DNA from 2 places in the Kitasatospora sp. cg17-2 genome. Region 1 is predicted to be linked to the other one. Evidence: riboswitches for the same ligand, from Rfam matches in the RefSeq annotation. Region 1 holds a riboswitch; the other holds the start of a gene.
The links. Region 1 has a riboswitch for FMN ahead of ACW14Y_RS08395 (riboflavin synthase). Riboswitches for the same ligand answer to the same signal wherever they lie in the genome.

Region 1 (3,392 bases):
GTCGTTCCCGGCCCCGGTCTCGCCGTTGCTCGTAGCGTCACTCGTAGCGGTAGAGCAGCGCCTCCCGCTCGTTCTGCTCGATCGCCTCGACGGTCAGCGACGGGTCCGCCAGGTGCGAGAGCGTGACCTCGGCCGAACTCGGCTGGGCGTCCTTGCCGAGCCAGTTCTCCGGCTTCCACGCCGAGGCGCGCACGAACGCCTTCGGGCAGTGCGCGAACACCTCCTCGACGGCGACCACGATCGCGCTGCGCGGCGGCTTGCCGACCGCCGTCAGCTGCTCCAGCAGCCGGGGATCGGTGGAGACGCAGGCCCGCCCGTTGACCCGCAGGGTGGTGTCCCGGCCCGGCACGACGAACAGCAGCCCGATCCGGCCGGTCCCGACGATGTTGTGCAGGGTGTCCAGCCGCTTGTTGCCGGTCGCGTCCGGGATCGCCAGGGTGAACTCGTCGAGCACCGACACGAGCCCGGCCGGGCCGCCGCGCGGGGACACGTCGCAGCGCCCCTCGGCGTCCGTGCTGGCCAGGAGGACCAGCGAGGAGCAGGCGATCAACTGCCGGGCGACCTCGTGGATGCGGTCCACCTGCTTGCGGCGCGCGTGGTCCCCGGGCTGCTCGTAGACCTCCCGCAGCCCGGCCGCGTCACGCACGGAGGTGGCGGCGAGAGCCTCGAACAGGCCGGAAGGCCGTTCCGGCCCGGCTGTTGACGGAACAACGGACTCCGGTGTGCTGGTCATACCGATCAACGTAGTCGAGCCCCTTCCGGAGCGGCCGTCCGCCGTCGGGAAATCCCGCCCGAACCCCTCGCCACCAGCGTTTTCGCGTCGATAATGGGGCCAGGACGCTTTCGGGGCAGGTGGTCGCCGTGATCATCAGAATCTGGGCCGGGCAGGTCATGGCCGGGCACATCGAGGAGTTCTGCGAGGTACTGATCAGCAAGGTGCTCCCACAGCTCGGGCGCACCGACGGCTGCCTCGGCGGCGAGCTGTTGCGCTCCGTCACCGAGGACGGGCACCGGGTGCTCGTGGTCAGCCGCTGGCGCGACGAGGCGGCGCTGCTCGGCTACGCGGGGCCGATGTGGCGGATCCGGCCGGTCTGGTCGGAGGGCGAACTGCGCTACCTGGCCCACCCGCCGGAGGTCAGCCACTTCACACCGGTCCCGGCGCCCTGAGCCGCCGCGGCCCGGGCGGTCCGGACTCCGCCGGACGGCCCCGGAACGGTCGGACGATCTCAGACGATCAGCGGCACGGGGTGCACCTCGGCCGCCGGATGCCCGGTGCGCTCGTGGATCCGCTGCACGGCCTCCTTCGACGGGGCCTCGGACAGGCAGTAGACGTGGCCCGACTCCGGATCGGCCCAGGCCTGCTCGAAGGTCACGCCCTCCTCGGCCTGGATCGCCAGGTCCGCCTGGTGCGCCATCCGCAACTGTTCCTCGGTGATGCCGGCCATCCCGTGGTGGACGTCCATGAACTTGGCCATAGCTCCCGCACCTCCCGCGGTCGCCCGCGACGGCGCGTGCCGCCGCCCCGGTACCACCAGCCTGCGCCCGACGCACCCCGGACCGCCACCGGACGCCCAGGGCCGCCGCCGGAGGCGCCCCCGGACAGGCGGCGCACCCCCTCCGGAGACCCGCGCGGTCCATTCCCCGGCACCGAGTGAAAGAGGCCACAGTGGACACCTCTCCCTTGCTCCGCGCGGATCATGGCAGAATGACGGCAGAATCAGCAGTGACGTTCAGCGCACTCCGGGGTCGGTGAAAATCCGAACCGGCGGTTACAGTCCGCGACCCGTCCGCAGCCAGCGGCCGGTTGACCAGGTGAAATTCCTGGACCGACGGTTAAAGTCCGGATGGGAGGCGTGCGCGGCGGACGAGTGAGCAGGGCCCGTGGTCCCCCGGTGGACCTCGGGAGGCGGTGTGCGGCGACGGACGGGGTTCCCCCTCGTTCCGGCGCCCGGTTCGGCGGCAGCCCGGCGACGGGTCCCGTTGCCGTCCGGCGGTCCGCGTACCCCCGCGCCCACACCTGTCCGTGTCCTTCTCCCGTGCCACACCCCGGAGTCCGCGCCCCAAGCGCGAGGAGAACCCGGGTGTTCACCGGCATCATCGAAGAGCTCGGCGAGGTCGTGTCGATCGAGGAGATCGGCGAATCCTCGCGAATCCGTCTGCGCGGCCCGGTGGTCTGCGAGGGCGCGCGGCACGGCGACTCCATCGCGGTCAACGGCGTCTGCCTCACCGTCGTCGACACCCCCGAGGAACTCGCGGCCGGTACCGGGGAGTTCAGCGCCGATGTGATGGCCGAGACCCTCCACCGTTCCAGCCTCGGCGAGTTGAAGCCCGGTGGACGGGTCAACCTGGAGCGCGCCATGGCGCTCGGCGCCCGGCTCGGCGGACATCTGGTGCAGGGTCATGTCGACGCCACCGGGCGGCTGTTGAGCCGTGAGCCGGGGGAGCGCGACGCGGCCGGCGAACTCCGCTGGGAGGTGCTGCGGTTCTCGCTGCCCGACTCCGTCTCGCGCTACCTGGTCGAGAAGGGCTCGATCACCGTCGACGGCGTCAGCCTCACCGTGGTCGAGGCCGCCCGCGACAGCTTCACCGTCAGCCTCATCCCGGCCACCCTCGCGCTGACCACCCTCGGCACCAGGGCCGTCGGCGAGAGCGTCAACCTGGAGGTCGACGTGCTCGCCAAGTACGTCGAGCGGCTGCTGGAGGCCCGCACCCTCCCGCCCCTGCCCGCACCGTCCCTGCCCGCAGCGTCCCTGCCCGCACCGGACGGCACTCCGGGGGAGGAACGGTGAACTGGCTCAACGGCACCGTCCACCTGCTCGGCCAGGACGTCTACCGCTCCGACATCATCGGCAACCTGCTCGGCCTCGCCGCGCTCGCCCTCGGCTGGCAGCGGTCCCGGCTGACCTGGCCGGTCCAGCTGCTCTCCGGCCTGGTCCTGGTCGGCGCCTACTGGAGCGCCCACCTCAGCGGCGGCGTCGGCAAGCAGATCGTCGTGGTCGTGGCCGCCGTGTGGGGCTGGACCAGGTGGCAGCGCGGCGCGCGGGGCGAGGGCGACGTCGCCGTGCGCTTCGCCACCGGCCGCGAGCGCGCCGCGCTGATCGGCGGCACCGCGCTCGGCACCCTGGCGGTCGGCACGCTCTTCACCGCCGTCCCGCAACTGTCCTGGGACGCCTGGCCGGACGCCTACATCTTCGTCGGCACGCTGGCCGCGATGGTCGCCCAGGCCCGCGGCTGGGTCGAGTTCTGGTTCGCCTGGATCGCCGTCGACCTGGTCGGCGTGCCGCTCGCCTTCGACAACGGCCTGGTCTTCTCCGGCTTCGCCTACTCCGTCTACTTCGTCCTGGTCCTGCTCGGCCTGCGCGCCTGGTGGCTCCGCGGCCGCACCGCCCACC
Region 2 (3,392 bases), 310 kb from region 1:
CGAGGTGACGGATCCCGGCGGGCGTGGCGGCGCTCTCCACCGACACGTAGTCCCCGAACGGCGCGCAGTCCGCGCCCCGCAGGAACTCCTCGACCACCAGCGCCGGTTCGGTGCGCAGGAACTCCTCGACCACGGCGGCGCCCCGGTCCGGGTCCGTCACCAGGACGGTGTTCCGGCTGCCCTCCCCGCGGACCGGCTTGACCACGGCGGGCAGGCCCACCTCGGCCAGCGCGGCGCGCCAGCCGTCGGCGTCGGTGAGCAGCGCGCTGCGCACACTGTCCACCCCGGCCTCCCGCAGCCGTCGGCGCTGCGCCGCCTTGTCGGTCAACACCCTGACGGTCTCGGGGGTGTTGAACGGCAGGCCGAGCAGTGCGGCGAGCCGGGCGGTGTCGGCGAGCATCCGTTCGCTGAAGGTCAGGATGCCCTCGGCGCCGTGCTCGCGCAGCCGGGCGACGACGGCCTCGTCACCCTCGGCCAGCGTGACGACGCCCGCGCAGTTCTCCTCGAACAGCGGTCCGACCTGCCGGGCGTGCTCGGAGTCGGCCAGCGCGACCAGCACCGGGGCCGTGCGCCCCAGGGCGATCACCTCGCGCGGCGAGGCCGAGCCCCGGTCGTAGACGACGACGACGGCCATCGCTCAGGCGCGATCGAAGAGTCGGGGGTCCTCGACGGCCTCGGCGAGCTGCCGGAGGGTGCTGCGGCGCAGCACGGCCGACCGGGGCATGTCCAGACCGGACTCGATGGCCCGGGTGGAAATCGCGAGGGCCAGCAGGGAATCCCCGCCGAGGTCGAAGAAATCGGCGTCCAGGTCGTCGACCGGTGTACCGAGGACTTCTTCCCAAATGCTTTTGAGTTTTTCGGTGGTACTGATGTCGGACATACCAGGCCTCTCCCCGTCGGCGTGCATCCGTGAATCGATTATTGGAGCAGGATTGCGGAACTGTCAATTCCGGGAAAACAGTGGGTTAACGAGCCGGCACCGGAATTCCTGCGGGCAGGGCGAATCACGGCACCGCCCCGGAAATGGAATTCCGGGCGGAACCGCCCCCCGCCGCGGCCGGTTTCCCGGCCGGATCAGCCGGCGACCGCCGCGACCGGCGTCCGCGTCGCTCCGGCCGACGTGCCGCCCGCGGTGCGCAGGTACTCGACCAGGTCGGCGATGGAGATCAGCGCCAGGCCGTGCCGGCGCGCGAATCCGCGCAGCTCCGGCAGCCGGGCCATGGAGCCGTCGGCCAGCGCGATCTCGCAGATCGCCGCCGCCGGACGCAGCCCGGCCAGTCGGCACAGGTCCACCCCGGCCTCGGTGTGGCCGGGGCGCCGGCGCGCCGCCGTCGACGGCCCGCAGCGGGAAGACGTGGCCCGGGCGCACCAGCTCGGCCGGGCGGGTGCCCGGCTCGGCCAGCAGCCGCAGGGTGAGCGCCCGGTCGGCCGCCGAGATGCCGGTGCTGATGCCGGCCGCGGCGTCGACCGAGACGGTGAAGGCGGTGCGGTGGTGCTCGGTGTTGTCGCGGACCATCTGGTCCAGTTCCAGCCGGTCGAGGTCGGCGCCGGTCATCGGGGCGCAGAGCAGTCCGCGGCATTCGGTCATGGCGAAGGCGACCAGTTCGGTGGTGGCGAGCTCGGCGGCGAAGAGGAGGTCGCCCTCGTTCTCCCGGCTCTCGTCGTCGACGACGACGACCGCCCGGCCGGCCGCGATCTGCGCGACCGCGTACTCGACGGAGTCGAACGGCTGCTCGGTGTCGCCGACCGCGTACGGAGTCGCGTCGGCGGTGGTCGTGCCCGTGGTGTGGCCCATCGGAACTCTCCTCGCGCTCGGGGCGCGGACTTCCGGGGCTGCTGGAGCATGGGCGGGCAGGGACGGCCTTCGACCGCATTCCGGCGGAATCGGCCCGCGACCGACCGGCCGACAGGGAATCCCCCCGGCCGTCGGAAAAACCTGCTCGCCGCGCACTGCCTCCCTTCCGGACTTTAACCGTCGGTCCAGGAATTTCACCTGGTCAACCGACCGCTGGCGGCGGACGGGTCGCGGACTGTGACCGCCGGTTCGGAATTTCACCGACCCCGGAGTGCGCAAACGTCTTGAACAACGCTCGTCAACCTCGCACACTTGCCGCGATCTTGACAAGACGTCGGCCAACGGGTCGAGCCGTGGGCTGCATCACACCGCCGATCGGGGGTTCCCGACCCCGCCGTTCGGCGGGCATTGCCAAGGCTCTCCGGGCGTGCTTAAGATCCGGACCGCCGATGCCTACCCACGAGTAGCGACCCCCGTTCGACCTGCGTCGAACCACTGGGGAAGGGGTCCGAGGGGCGGGCGTTCGGCACCCCGGCGGGGGCCGGGGTTCCGCTGCCCGCGTTCCTGGGGGCGGCATTGCGAAACGGGGGCAAGACGTTCATGCACGATCCTTCGAGGGGTCCGAGGCGCTCCGCCGTGCCCGCCGGCGACGCGACCGGCCGGGGCACCGCCGGGTCCGCGACCGGTCCCGGCACAGCCCTGCCCGCGGCCGGACCCGGCCCGTTACCGCCGGAACCCGCACGGTTGACGCCGGGTCAGGTCGTCCTGCGCCGGGAGATCCTCGACGGACGGGTCTGGCTGAGCTACCCCGTCCGGGTCGTCGTCCACGAACCCGACCTGCTCGCCGTGTACCTGGCCCACGACACCCGACTCTCCTTCGGCGAGGGCGAGTTCAGCTGGGGCCCGCACGGCTGGAGCACCGTCGCCGACCGCTGGCGCAGCCCCGGCGTCCTGCAGCTGCAGCGCCCCGGCGAGGCCCACGCCGTCTGGGCCTTCCGCGACCCCGCGACCGACGAACTCTCCGGCTGGTACGTCAACTTCCAGGACCCCTACCGGATCACCGCCGAGGGCGTCGACACCCTCGACCACGAACTCGACCTCTGGATCCCGGCCGACGGCGGCCCGTACCGCTGGAAGGACGTCGAGGCCTTCGAGGAGCGCGCCCGCACCGGCGGATTCACCCCCGAACAGGCCGCCGCCGTCCGCGCCGAGGCCGCCGGGCTCGCCGCCCGGATCGACCGGGGCGACACCTGGTGGACCGAGCGGTGGACGCACTGGCGGCCCGCCGCGTCGTGGACCGCTCCCCCTCCCCCGGCCTGAGCCGACCCCCCTGCCGTCCGACGGTCCACCCGACCGCCCGGACCCGTCGGGGCACCACCCGTGCCCCGGCAGCGCGACAGCGCGGCGCCACCGCACCGCGGCACCCCGGTGCCGTGGCGGCGCGCGGCGCGGCAGTCCGCACCCGCAGCAGCCCACACCGCTGCACAGCACCGCAGCACCACAGCACCGCGAAAGGAACGACCGATGCGCATAGCCCTGGTGACCTCCCCCGGCTCCGTCGAGATCCGCGAGACCCCGCGCCCCGAGATCGGCGAGG

Region 2: linked by a shared signal. The riboswitch ahead of ribB (3,4-dihydroxy-2-butanone-4-phosphate synthase) and the one ahead of ACW14Y_RS08395 (riboflavin synthase) in region 1 are both predicted to bind FMN.

Annotation. Positions count from the first base shown of each region.
Region 1 is NZ_CM132923.1:2,152,462-2,155,853, reverse strand. Features, by position in the region: gene ACW14Y_RS08410 (MSMEG_1061 family FMN-dependent PPOX-type flavoprotein) at 38-733, opposite strand; gene ACW14Y_RS08405 (antibiotic biosynthesis monooxygenase family protein) at 862-1,167, shown strand; gene ACW14Y_RS08400 (SCO4226 family nickel-binding protein) at 1,227-1,475, opposite strand; FMN riboswitch at 1,733-1,860, shown strand; gene ACW14Y_RS08395 (riboflavin synthase) at 2,082-2,789, shown strand; gene ACW14Y_RS08390 (nicotinamide mononucleotide transporter family protein) at 2,786-3,392, shown strand, end outside.
Region 2 is NZ_CM132923.1:2,460,527-2,463,918, forward strand. Features, by position in the region: gene ACW14Y_RS09665 (ATP-grasp domain-containing protein) at 1-634, opposite strand, end outside; gene ACW14Y_RS09670 (phosphopantetheine-binding protein) at 638-880, opposite strand; partial or broken gene ribB (3,4-dihydroxy-2-butanone-4-phosphate synthase) at 1,120-1,795, opposite strand; FMN riboswitch at 1,944-2,074, opposite strand; gene ACW14Y_RS09680 (DUF402 domain-containing protein) at 2,540-3,115, shown strand; gene ACW14Y_RS09685 (zinc-dependent alcohol dehydrogenase) at 3,320-3,392, shown strand, end outside.